Regions from separate parts of the Paenibacillus pedocola genome, predicted to be linked through region 2. Evidence: a T-box and tRNA genes for the amino acid it is inferred to sense, from the RefSeq annotation. Region 2 holds a T-box; the other holds one or more tRNA genes.
The links. A T-box is a leader RNA that pairs with one kind of tRNA and senses whether it is charged. The one in region 2 lies ahead of QU597_RS22505 (valine--tRNA ligase), so its partner is inferred to be a tRNA-Val.
Positions count from the first base shown of each region.

Region 1: it encodes a tRNA-Val, which carries the amino acid that the T-box ahead of QU597_RS22505 (valine--tRNA ligase) is inferred to sense. The anticodon was not compared.

Region 1 covers NZ_CP134223.1:2,768,324-2,774,660, reverse strand. The annotation lists gene QU597_RS11900 (hypothetical protein) at 131-613, shown strand; gene QU597_RS11895 (hypothetical protein) at 666-971, shown strand; gene QU597_RS11890 (NUDIX hydrolase) at 943-1,425, opposite strand; gene QU597_RS11885 (NUDIX hydrolase) at 1,483-1,914, opposite strand; gene QU597_RS11880 (cupin domain-containing protein) at 1,911-2,444, opposite strand; tRNA gene QU597_RS11875 (tRNA-Val) at 2,613-2,684, shown strand; gene QU597_RS11870 (hypothetical protein) at 2,822-3,010, opposite strand; gene QU597_RS11865 (hypothetical protein) at 3,339-3,581, shown strand; gene QU597_RS28770 (DUF5131 family protein) at 3,838-4,044, opposite strand; gene QU597_RS11860 (P-II family nitrogen regulator) at 4,892-5,239, shown strand; gene QU597_RS11855 (ammonium transporter) at 5,379-6,337, shown strand, end outside.
Region 2 covers NZ_CP134223.1:5,077,566-5,083,902, forward strand. The annotation lists gene murC (UDP-N-acetylmuramate--L-alanine ligase) at 1-660, opposite strand, end outside; gene QU597_RS22500 (bifunctional folylpolyglutamate synthase/dihydrofolate synthase) at 668-2,044, opposite strand; gene QU597_RS22505 (valine--tRNA ligase) at 2,050-4,686, opposite strand; T-box leader at 4,846-5,128, opposite strand; gene QU597_RS22510 (LysM peptidoglycan-binding domain-containing protein) at 5,331-6,337, opposite strand, start outside.

The DNA of each region.
Region 1 (6,337 bases), 2.3 Mb from region 2:
GATTTCACTGAGAATGCGGTTATTCCTGATTGCCATATGCTGGAGGACAGGATTAATATTAATGTGCCGGGTATTTAATGATAATCAGCTTTATTGTCCCGCAACATCCAACTTATTCAGAGGTAACCCTATGAGAAAATCCCTTATTCTATTCACCCTCCTGTGTCTGACTGCCTCTTCTTCTCCCAAACAAGAGCCTTTGTTTCGCAGTGCATACGTAGGTATGAGCATTGCTGAGGTCAGGGATAGTGAGCAACTGCCGTTTGAAACTCTGGCCGATGGTGCAGTGAAGATTTTGCAGTACCCTTACCTGTCACCGGAATCTGACAGCGCATATGTTTATTATTTATTCCCGCAAAAGAGCAATTCCAGATTAAGCATAGCCGGCTATATCTATTATATAGAAGATGATAATGCCAGAACTTTGCTCGCTGACAAGCTGACACAACAATACTCCAATATTTATGGTGAAGGCACTTCTAGAAACGATGCCAATTTTCAAGGGTATTCCTGGAACTTGCCAGATAAAGCACTGATCATCTACAACGATTTGGGAGCGCAAGCTGTGGAACAATTTTATTATGATTACGAGTTCATTCAGCAGCAATACTGACGAGCAAAGTTAATTTTTTGTATTCAACTGTCATGAAGTGGGGTGGGTTCTTTTGTTAATACGAAAATACACTTTCTGGCTGTCTATCCTCAGCATTGCTCTTTGTTACAGCGACTACTTAGGAAGCGGCTTTGCAAATATCCTGCTGGTCCGGGGCAATCCGCTGGTTGATTCGCTTGTGCTCACTGAGCCCTTCAGCAGCTGGATGACCAGTGTACACAGCATCAAATGGTCCGGCAGCAGTGCGCTGATTGCGCTAAGGTTTCCCGCCTACCTCTTTCACTTTGCAACTTTTTTGGCTGCAGGGCTTATTCTCGATTGGATAAAATCTAAATATGTCTCGTCACACTCACTGTAAATTCAGGTCTGGTCTCATAGGCCATGTAAGCTACTTGACCCTTAAAATCCAGATAAGCCTGATAACGCGTCCGGATCGCAGCGCTCGTGATCATATTCAGCACGTTCTCTTTTGCGGTCCAGCAGCTCTCCGACGTCTCCTCAGAAACCGCTAATGTACCACCCACCGGTCTGCATACATAATCTAGCATCACTTTGGTAGGCACATCTGTTACACCATCATGCCATTTGTACATTCCTGTATTGGAATAGACGCCAATTAAATGGGAGACTTCCGTCTCGATTCCGCTCTCTTCCCGGATTTCCCTTACCAGCGCATCCAGCAGATTCTCCCCCGATTCCACCTGCCCGCCGGGAAACACCCAGCCTCCATGAAAGGTTTTGACTAAAAGAATCTCACCTTGCTCATTTTCAACAATTCCCCCGACCGCTACAATATGAACGGGCATTGCCATGACGGCACCTCCAAATCAATAATTAATTATTCATTAAGCCTTGCCTTATACAGCTAGTTAGACCTGCTCATCCTGCCTCATGAAATCTTTCACCTTGGCCATAAGCGAAGGGTAGATCATCGGGTACGTTACTTCTTCAGGTATTTCCGCAAAGCTCTTAATTTCCCCCATTTCATATTGCGGGAGTTGTCCGAACTTATGAACGGCTGCCAGATAGAGTTTGCCGAAGCTCTCGGGGACTCCTTCACTGACAACCGAGTAAATGCAAATTGGATATAAGGTGTATTCCTCCGCTCCAGTCTCCTCGAACAGCTCTCTGGCCGCAGCTTCATCCGGGGATTCATTCGGCTCAATATGTCCGCCGGCAAACTCCCATGTCGACCGTTCCCGATGCTTTGCCATTACCCACTGCTCACCCTGTCTCGCAACAATAACCACATACTTTAATACAGCTTCATCTACATCTGTCTCATGCATCGTTACTTTCACTGGCTGTTATCCCCTTTGTCAGAATAGCTGGAAGAACTTCCGGATAGCTGCTCCCACTTCTCCCGGGTCTTGTCTTCGCCTTTGTAATAATCCACCCGGTCTTCGGATTGATACAGCTCTTCGTACGGCAAAATATTGATTTTTCCGGAATCAGGATACTCCGCCACATCTAATCCGTTATTCGTCCGCAGATCCAAGTACTTGCATGGCGCCTCTGTATGATTAAACAGCTGATGTGCTCCTTCCGGACCTGTTTCAAAAAACACAACATCGCCTGTGCCCAGCTCCTCAATTCCTTTTGGCGTTCTGAGCATTGCCTTTCCTTCCATAATCACAAAGATCTCTTCCGCATTTCTATGAAAATGATAAGGGTAAGAATACTTTCCCGGATCGAGTGACCGGATATCAAAGATCAAATGTTTCGAACCGACCATATTCGCCAGCCTTTCACTGGTATGCCAGGCAAACTCCGGTACCGGAGACTGTTTTTGTGTAAAAGAAATATTGTGTTCATTAAAAATCGTCGCCATTTCCGCTCACTCCCTTTATTAATTCGTCCCACTTAAGATACCATGATATCCGTTTACTTTACCATAATTTTCAATTTCATTCACAATACCTAAAAACCACGATTAACCTTATCCCTGAAAAAAATATTGCGCTCACCTGACATCCTGTGGTATTATAAATTTCGTTGCAGGACGGTAGCTCAGCGGGAGAGCACTATCTTGACAGGGTAGGGGTCATGGGTTCGAACCCCATCCGTCCTATACGCAAAAAGCCTTGTATACCAAGGCTTTTTTTCTTTTCCTCCTCCTCATATCAAATCACAAATGGTATTGGTGCCGATATGGTACCCCGTACTAGACTAAAGTAAAAGCTGGTGCCATCTTCGGCACCAGCTTTTTTATCCTTCCAACAGGAAGAGTTCTTTAGATATTCTTATCATTTTTGCAAAACCCGTACCACATGAAATAGTCCAAAATTTAATATGTTTGACGTTTTCCGATGCCCAGTACTTCTTCAACTTCTGTGCCGTGAGAGCTGAAGGATAATCTGATGTTGATTTATTAATGGCCCTGTTCGATTCACCCATTGCTTATATCCTCCCTGCGGGAGAGGAAGGCTTTTACATCCTCTACCCCCTATATCAATCGTGCAGATCATGCTATAATCCCAAAAAATGAGGTGATACCGATGAAATTTATAATCGTTATTTTAATTCTCTTGTTTTTGTTTGGTTTCTTCAAAAAGAAGAAGTAATTTATTGAACCTTTGGGAGAGGAGGGATACTCCTACTCCCTGGTATCGTCGTACTATTCAACAGTCACTATGACTCTTGGCAAAAAAACTCATTTAGCTACCGAGCTGATTTGTTTAATGGTAAAATGGTGCAAAAATGAATTGGGGGTAACGAAGTGCGAATGTATGCCCTTCTTAAAGAACATGTTAATGATGTTAGAAAGCTTATGATTTACGATAATGAAAATGGAGTTTATGTTTTTTTGTATGATACACAAGAAGATAAGAGTGGATTTGCCGATTTATGGTTTGAAACGTTTGATGAAGCTTTTGACTACTGCATTGAAAAGTACAAAGTTATACAGGACCAATGGGTTGTTATAAAAGACCCAAAAGAGGGTCAACAACACGATATTATTAATTAAATAGCAATATACTTAGCGTTCATGGAACGGGTAACGTTAGTTCAACAAAACAACGACATTCATTGTGAGCTACCCTCGTTAGAAATTTCGGTACCTACGCCCCACCTTACTGCACAGTTTGCGTCTACTACGTCAATACTGTAACCATCCCCGAGATTCATTCCATGTTCTGCCGTCCAGTTCCCTGCCAGCTACCTGCTTGCCTTTAAATCGCCGGCTCGTTGCATCGTAGAGCTTGGGTCTCTTTCCACTCCCCTCACTGTTTGAAGAAGAAAGGGACGCCGGCAGCCTGACACTTGTCCCAAAGCTCCTGCACCCACCATGGATGCATAGGTTGGGCTTTATGGCCGCTTTCTCCGCCGACGATGAGCCAATCTATGCTGGTAGTTGACCCGGTTAACTGGCCGCCGTACTGATCATTTGACGTCTTACATATGCCATGATAGATTACTACCCCCAGCAACGGTACAGCTTAGGAACCGGAAGGTAGCCGCGTTTGCCCATTCATTACCCGTTTTGCCGCTCATATTGTTTATCTCCTTCGGTGATATAAAGTACATAATCCAAAATTATTTAATGCTAGCATTTGGAATACTGGGGGTGTATTAGCTTGTCTAATAATCAATTGGTGCCAGTTATTCTTGCGTTCCTCGCAGCTACTAGTTGTTGGATAGGGTTCCTGAACAAACGTAAGAAAAAGTAGGATTTATAAGGGGGGATGTTTAACCCTCCCTCAGTCCTCATCAACGTATTGTTCATCTTCAACCAAGATTCGAGCATCCTCCTACTTAGCTCCGTAGCTGCTGTAGACCAGGTCGCCGTCATAATTACTTGGCAGAAATACGTTGTCACAATAATTGCATTCCGGATGCATCGTTTCTCTCCCCTTTTAGGGGCTATGCCCACATATTGATTCTTCGAAAACTATTGCTACTTGATCGTGCCGCATGTATTTGAGTGCACCCGGAAAGTTCGTGTCCGGAAACATGCTGTATCCCGTACCGTCCACACTATCGCAGCCCATATTCCTTACAATCTGCAATCTGAAACAGGAACTAGAGACCTCTTCGGAATTGTGTACATATAATGAAGCCGGAATTGGCACTTCAATTAGGCGATTTAAGGACCTGATCGGTTAGTAGAATCAGGTAATGGTGATAATCACCGTCAACTCTCTGCTACAAAATACAGCGCTACCAAAAAACTTTTTAACGCTTCTCATTGCTAAAGTCATATTTTTTGAAATACCTATGAGTGCAAATGTTGTGGTACAATTCACATAGCAGATACACTGATTCTGGAGGATATATATGAAAAAAGTTGAAGCGATTATTCGCCCCGAGAAACTAAGAGAAGTCATCGATGCACTCCGTACGATTCAAGTCACGGGATTCACTGTTACCCAGGCCCAGGGGCGCGGCCAGCAAAAAAACACAACCGGAGTGTACAGAGGGAAATCGTATACCGTTAATTTGCACCATAAAATAAAGCTGGAAATCGTCGTCTCCGACCATAAAGTCGAAGAAACGATTAAGACCATTATTGCTACCGCCCAGACCGGAGAAATGGGAGACGGTAAAATTTTCGTGCTGCCCCTCCTTGAAATGTACAACATCCGAACCGGCGAAACCGATGATACGATCGACGAGTTAAAATAGCCCAATATGTCATAAAGTGCAAATGAGCAGACGTTTTTAACCGGATTCTATGTAAGCTAACATAACATTTGAAGTTGACATTCTCTACACTCTCCTTATATCATTACTATGTTGTAAAAGTGACAGGGAGGGTAACATCATGAACGCCGGAACGGATATGGCATTAAATACGGTTTGGGTAGTGCTTGCTGCTGCTATGGTTTTGTTTATGGAGGGCGGCTTTAGCCTGCTCGAAGCAGGTTTTGTGCGGACGAAGAACGCGGTGAATGTCACCATGAAGATTTTTGTAGATCTTACAGTCGGAGTTCTGGCATTTTTCCTGATTGGCTTTGGAATTATGTTCGGAAAAGATTTTGCCGGAATCATTAGCTTTAATTTTTGGGGAGCTTCCCAGTCTCTGCCTATAGATTTAAATCTCCCATTATCAGCTTACGTATTATTTCAGATCGGCTTCGCCATCGCAGCCATCTCGATTATCTCCGGCGCGGTAGCTGAGCGGATGTCCTTTAAAGCTTATATCCTCATCGCCTTTTTTGTGGCAGCGATATTATATCCGGTCTCCGGACACTGGGTCTGGAACCCGGACGGCTGGCTGGCTAGTCTCGGAATGAAGGATTTCGCCGGGTCAGCCGCTATACATGCCCTCGGGGGAGCTGCTGCGCTGGCCTTCGCCAAAGTTCTGGGCCCTCGCCGTGGAAGATTCAACACCGATGGCAGTGTGAACGTGTTTGCACCGAGTAATATTCCACTGGCATCAGCAGGTACTTTTATCCTCTGGTTTGGCTGGTTTGGCTTTAATGCCGGAAGCACCTTGAATGCTGCGGATCTTAACCTTTCCGTTATTGCCTTAAATACTATGCTGGCTGCTGCTGCAGGAGGGACTTCCGCTATGGTTTACACGATGTTCCGTTTTGGTAAAGCGGATCCGAGTATGACTATGAACGGTGCACTGGCCGGTCTCGTTGCGATTACAGCAGGCTGCGCGTTTGTAACTCCCTACTCGGCCATTCTTATTGGTCTGATTGCCGGTATCCTGGTGATTTGGGGAACGCTTGCCATCGATAAGCTGCAGGTGGATGACCCAGTCGGAGCGGTTGC
Region 2 (6,337 bases):
CGTTTCATCATCGGCACAGACGATAGCCGTGCCGTCTTCACGAAGCTGATTCATAAACTGGACGTAGGCAGCCTTCAGCTTGCCGAAATCACCGCCATAGTTCTCCAGATGATCCGCTTCAATATTAGTAACAATCGCCAGCCAAGGATGGTACTGAAGGAAGGAGCCGTCACTTTCATCCGCTTCCGCCACGACGAATTCTCCTTGTCCAGCCTTGGCATTGGTGCCGACATTCATAATTTCCCCGCCGATAATATATGTCGGGTCCACTCCGCAATCCTCCATAATCAAAGCGATCATCGAGGAGGTGGTTGTTTTGCCGTGCGCCCCTGCAACGGCAACTCCCTTGCGTTCATTCAGCAGCCGGGCAAGCATCTGGGAACGGTGCAGAACCGGGATTTTGAGACGCTCCGCCTCCACCCATTCCACATTGTCGCTTGCCAGCGCCGTAGAGTAAACTACGAGATCCGCACCTTTTACCTGCTCAGCAGTATGTCCGATATAAACCTTGGCACCTTTGGCAATCAGTTTCTCTGTCAATTCCTGAGCTGCCACATCGGAGCCCGTAACCGTATATCCCATCTCAAGCATTACCCGGGCAATCGCGCTCATTCCGTAGCCGCCGATCCCTATAAAATGCACACGTTCAGTAGTATCCAACAGTTCGTCACCAGCCTTTTTCAGAATCGGGTTGCCGCAAAAGCGTACTGCGCACATCGGAGATCAGATACAGCGTGCCGGACACGACCGCAAGATCTTTCTCTGACGTGATCGACTGCAGCAGCTGCAGCGCCTTACCCCAATTACGTTCTACTATGATTTCCAAATTTTCTTTGGCATATTTCTCCCGCAGACGTTCTGCGATAGCCTGCAGATCTTCCGCGTCCATTTTCTTCCGGAAATCCGGTTCGGTCAGGATGAGCGTATCCACTATAGGCAGTATATGCTTGAAGTATGACTCATGATGCTTATTTGCCAGCATCCCCATGAGCAAATTTAATTTGCCGTACTTATAAAACTGCGGCAGGCTTTTGGCCAGACTCTCCGCGCCTTCAGGATTATGTGCCCCGTCGAGTACTATCCGCGGAGAGCGGCCTACTTCCTCCAGCCTTCCAGCCCAGAACGTATTCTTAAAGCCTTCCAGCACATCCTCGTCCTCCAGCATGAACGCCATGTATTGACGAAGAACCTCCAGCGTCATCATGGCCCCGGCCGCATTACTCAGCTGATGCTCGCCTTTCATGCCAATGCCAACGTTCAGCGAACGGAACGGGCCTTTAAAGTTAAACCGCTGTACACCATCCTCAATCCCCGTCAGATCATAGCTGAAATCTTCTCCCGCCAGATAGAGGGTCGAGCGGCAGGCAGCCGCTTTGGCCTTAAGCACAGCGATCACTTCGGGCTGGCTCACGCAGCTGACTACAGGAACTCCGGGCTTGATGATTCCGGCTTTCTCACCGGCAATCTTCTCCAGGGTATCTCCCAGCACATCGGTATGATCATGGCCGACATTTGTAATCACGGACACGACTGGCGTCACGATGTTCGTTACATCCAGCCTTCCCCCAAGACCCGTCTCCCATACGACTACATCGGGATAACAACGCTCCGCATAGTAGAGGATAGCCAGCGCCGTAGCCACCTCAAACATCGTAGGTGAACCCAGGTCAGTCCCGGCAATTTCTTCGACAAGCGGACGCAGCTTCTCTGCAAGCTCAGCGAGCGTCTCTTCAGGAATATCCATGCCATTATACTGAAAACGGTTGGTGAATTTGGTGATATAGGGAGAAGTGAACGTTCCAACGCTATACCCGCTCTTCAGCAGCACACTTGTCAAAAAAGCGCAGGTCGAGCCTTTGCCGTTCGTCCCCGCTACATGAATGAACTTCAGCTTGCGGTGCGGATTGCCCAGCTTCTCCATCAGCACTTCGATCCGCTCCAGCCCCGGACGGATGCCGAAAGGAATAAGACCGTTAATCCAGTCGACCGCTTCTGTATAAGAACTTAAGGGAGCGGTACCGCCGCTCCCGATCATCTCTTCCATGTCCCTTATCCTCTCAGCTCTGCGATGCGGGCCAGCACTTTCTCGCGCTTAGCGGAATAGTCCGCCTGCTTAGCCCGTTCCTCTTCGATGACTTTAGCCGGTGCCTTGGCAACAAACCCTTGGTTGCCAAGCTTCTTCTCTACGCGTTCTACTTCGCTGTTCAGCGTCTGCACTTCTTTTTCCAGACGGATAATTTCCTGTTCGATATCGATCAGACCGGATAGCGGCAGCAGGAGCTCTGCTCCTGTAACTACTGCGGACATAACCTTATCCGGAGTTTGCGGATTAAGGCCTGCTTCGAACGAAGAAGTATTGCAGAAACGCCCGATGTAATTATCGTTGCGGGTAATGATGCTGAGCGTTTCTTCGCTGCCGGCTTTGATGATCAGCTCAACCTTTTTACTCATCGGCACGTTCACTTCAGCACGGATGTTACGAACCGCACGGATAACATCCATCAGCAGGTTCATTTCTGCAACGGCCTCAGGGTTCTCAAGCGCCGCATCGTACACAGGCCACTGCGCCAGGGTAATCGTCTCACCCTCATGCGGCAGATGCTGCCAGATTTCCTCGGTAATGAACGGCATGAACGGATGAATCAGGCGCAGCGTGCGGTCCAGCACATAGGCAAGCACTGATTGGGTCTTGGCTTTGGCGGCTGCATCCGCACCATAAAGCGACAGCTTCGCGAACTCGATATACCAGTCACACAGATCATCCCAAATGAAGTTGTACAGGAGACGGCCAGTCTCACCGTACTCGTACGAGTCAATTAGACGCGTAATATCGCGAGAAGTTTCGTTCAGGCGGTGTAAAATCCAGCGGTCCGCCGTAGTAAGCTCACCCGTAATGTCAATATCTGCAAAGCTTACGCCTTCCAGATTCATCAGTGCGAAGCGGGAAGCATTCCAGATCTTATTGGCAAAATTACGCGCCTGCTCTACCTTCTCCATACGGAAACGCAGATCCTGTCCGGCCGTGCTGCCCGTTGAAATCATGTACCGCATGGCATCCGCACCATACTGCTCGATCACATCCAGCGGATCAATCCCGTTGCCAAGCGATTTGGACATTTTACGTCCTTCTGCATCACGTACCAGACCGTGCATGAAGACATCACCAAACGGCTTCTTGCCGGTAAATTCGAGTGCGGAGAAGATCATGCGCGCTACCCAGAAGTAAATGATGTCATAGCCGGTAACCAGGACGTTATTCGGATAAAAGCGCTGATAATCGCTGCTGTTCTCATCCGGCCAGCCGAGTGTGGCGAACGGCCACAGATTGGAGCTGAACCAGGTATCGAGAACATCCTCATCCTGCTTCAGATCATCAAGACCGCTGATTTCGCGGGCTTCTTCGATGGAATACGCTACAAACACTTCACCCGTAGACTCAGAGTACCAGGCCGGGATGCGGTGTCCCCACCACAATTGGCGGGAAATACACCAGTCACGTACATTTTCGATCCAGTTCAGATAGGTTTTCTCAAAACGGTCCGGCACGAAGTTAACGCCTTCACCGTTCTTCTGTGCAGTGATGGCGGCTTCGGCCAGCGGCTGCATCTTAACGAACCATTGGGTGGACAGGTAAGGCTCAACTACTGCCCCGGAACGCTCGCTGTGTCCAACCTGATGCACATGGTCCTCGATGGAGATCAGAACACCCTGCTCCTTCAGATCAGCAACGATATTCTTGCGGCATTCGCTGCGGTCCTGACCCTGGTAAGGTCCGGCTTCCTCATTCATCGTGCCGCCTTCGTCCATCACATTAATCTGCGGCAGGTTATGGCGCAGACCTACTTCGAAGTCGTTCGGATCATGGGCCGGAGTGATCTTCACCGCACCGCTGCCGAATTCCTTCTCTACATAATCATCGGCAATAACCGGAATCTCCCGGCCGATAATCGGCAGAATCAGAGTTTTGCCGATCAGGTCTTTGTAGCGTTCATCTTTAGGATGCACCGCTACCGCTGTATCACCCAGCATCGTCTCAGGACGTGTAGTCGCTACCGTAATAAAGCCGCTGCCGTCCTTAAGTGGATAACGCAGGTGATACAGGTGTCCGTTAACTTCCTTATATTCTACTTCGATGTCCGACAATGCGGTACGCGCAGCCGGATCCCAGTTGATAATACGCTTGCCGCGGTAGATCAGGCCTTTGCGGTACAGCTCAACAAAGACTTGGCGTACCCCTTTGGTCAATCCTTCATCCAGAGTAAACCGCTCACGCGAATAGTCCAGAGACAGCCCCATCTTCGCCCATTGCCCGTGAATGGTTTCGGCATACTGCTCTTTCCAGGCCCATACCTGCTCCAGGAATTTCTCGCGCCCGAGATCATGGCGTGAAATTCCCTGCTGGCGTAGCTTTTGCTCCACCTTGGTCTGGGTAGCGATCCCGGCATGGTCCGTTCCCGGCAGCCACAGGGTGTCGAAGCCCTGCATCCGCTTGGTGCGGATCAGGATATCCTGCAGCGTGAAATCCAGCGCATGCCCGATGTGCAGCATGCCCGTTACGTTCGGCGGGGGAATTACGATGCTGTAAGGCTCGGCATCAGGCCGCATGCCGGCCTTGAAGAATTCGTTCTCCATCCAGTAGGTGTACCATTTCTGCTCTGCCGCCTTCGGATCATATGTAGTCGGCATTTCGCTCTTGGCATTATTGTCAGCAGCGGCATTGTCTGCCGCAGCCTGCGTGTCCGGCAGCTCCGCTGCCGCATTAGTGTTGTGATCAGCCATGTTCTGAACCTCCATTAAGATAACTGTATTGTTTGTGGTCATGAAAATACAAAAAGGCCTTTCGTCTCAAAGGACGAAAGGCCATTCTTTCGCGGTACCACCTTTGTTTCGCGCTAACAGAAAATAAACCTCTGCCCGGGTACCTTACGGTTCCAGAGCTTAGCGCGACACTCACGCAGATAACGGCTGCATCCGGCCACATCCTACACTGCAGCCCTGATTCAGGGTATGCATTCAGAAGGGCGACTCCGGGGCGACTTCGGTGGCTGCATCCTGCGGAAATTCACAGCAATTACAATTCCGCTCTCTGAAGGGCTGACCGCCTACTCTTCCCGTTCCCAGTCTTTAGCTAAGTTTTACTTAATCCCATAATACAGTTAGTGCTATTCCTAGTCAACCAGCATACGCACAAACCGCGGGACTTATACCGCCTAAATAAAATATTTGGCGAAATACAAAAAGAAACCTCTCCTTTCTGAAAAATGGAAGTGCGACCAACCATTTTATAAGGAGAGATTTCTTTCGTACCTATTCATGCCGTTCACAAAGCTCTAAGGAATGTATAAGACCTGACCTTCTTCCACATTCTGGCCGGACAGCCGGTTGTACATGACCAGTTCCCGTGCACTCAGCTGATATTTCTCGGCAATAGTGTCCAGAGTATCTTCCCGCTGTACAATGCAGAGCCGGACTTTGCGGAACAGATCCGCGCCGCCCAATCCGCCGATGAAGCGGCTCTTCCATTCACTATCATTCCCGGCCTCAGGAATAGGCGCAGCAGGAACCGCTCCGCTCAGGGCGGCAGTCTCCTGCTCCTTATGGGCACGGCTTGAACTGAGCAATGAAGAAAATGTGAGATGCTCCTTTGCAGGGGTCTCTTCTTCCTTCTTGCTTCCTAAAGCGATTTTCAAGTCAGTCTTTTCTTCCTGGGCGGGCAGCGTCTCCGGTGAATGAAAGACTTCATTCTCCTTATATTCTGCTGGCTCGGGGAGCACCTCTTCATCCTGAGCCTGAACCTCAGGCGGAGCATTATCCTCTGCTTCGGCAGCAACCGTAGGTTCTTCCCGGTTACCCGCATAATCCCCTGCCCCAGCTGCGTTTTCTTCAAAATCAGTCACTTGTGCTGCAGCAGGTATAACAGCATCCGGGAAAGCACTGCCTGAGACTTGCGCTAATTCCGGAGAGTTAAGCGTATTGGCAGCTTCCGCCTTCTCCCGAGCACCAAAAAAGTGTCCGGAAAGCGGCTCTGCATTGCCTTTGTGGGAATCAAAGCTATGCGTCCGCAGCTTCGCTTCCTTGTCCTTCTGCAGCTGTGCTGATGAGCCTGCCGGCTGAGTGTAGACAGAGCCTTCCACGAAAAGCGGATTTATTGGAGCTTCTGCTGTAAAGACAGCATTCTCGTGTTCATCTGCCGGGGCTTCAGCCGCACCTTCGCCGTAGGTCCACAGCGAATTCTCATACAGGGCATCGTTATCATGCTCACGGGGTTCAGCCGGAGCATCACTTCCCCGGCCTTCATCCTCCGGAGAATAAGCAACTGTGTATTCTTCCTGCTGCC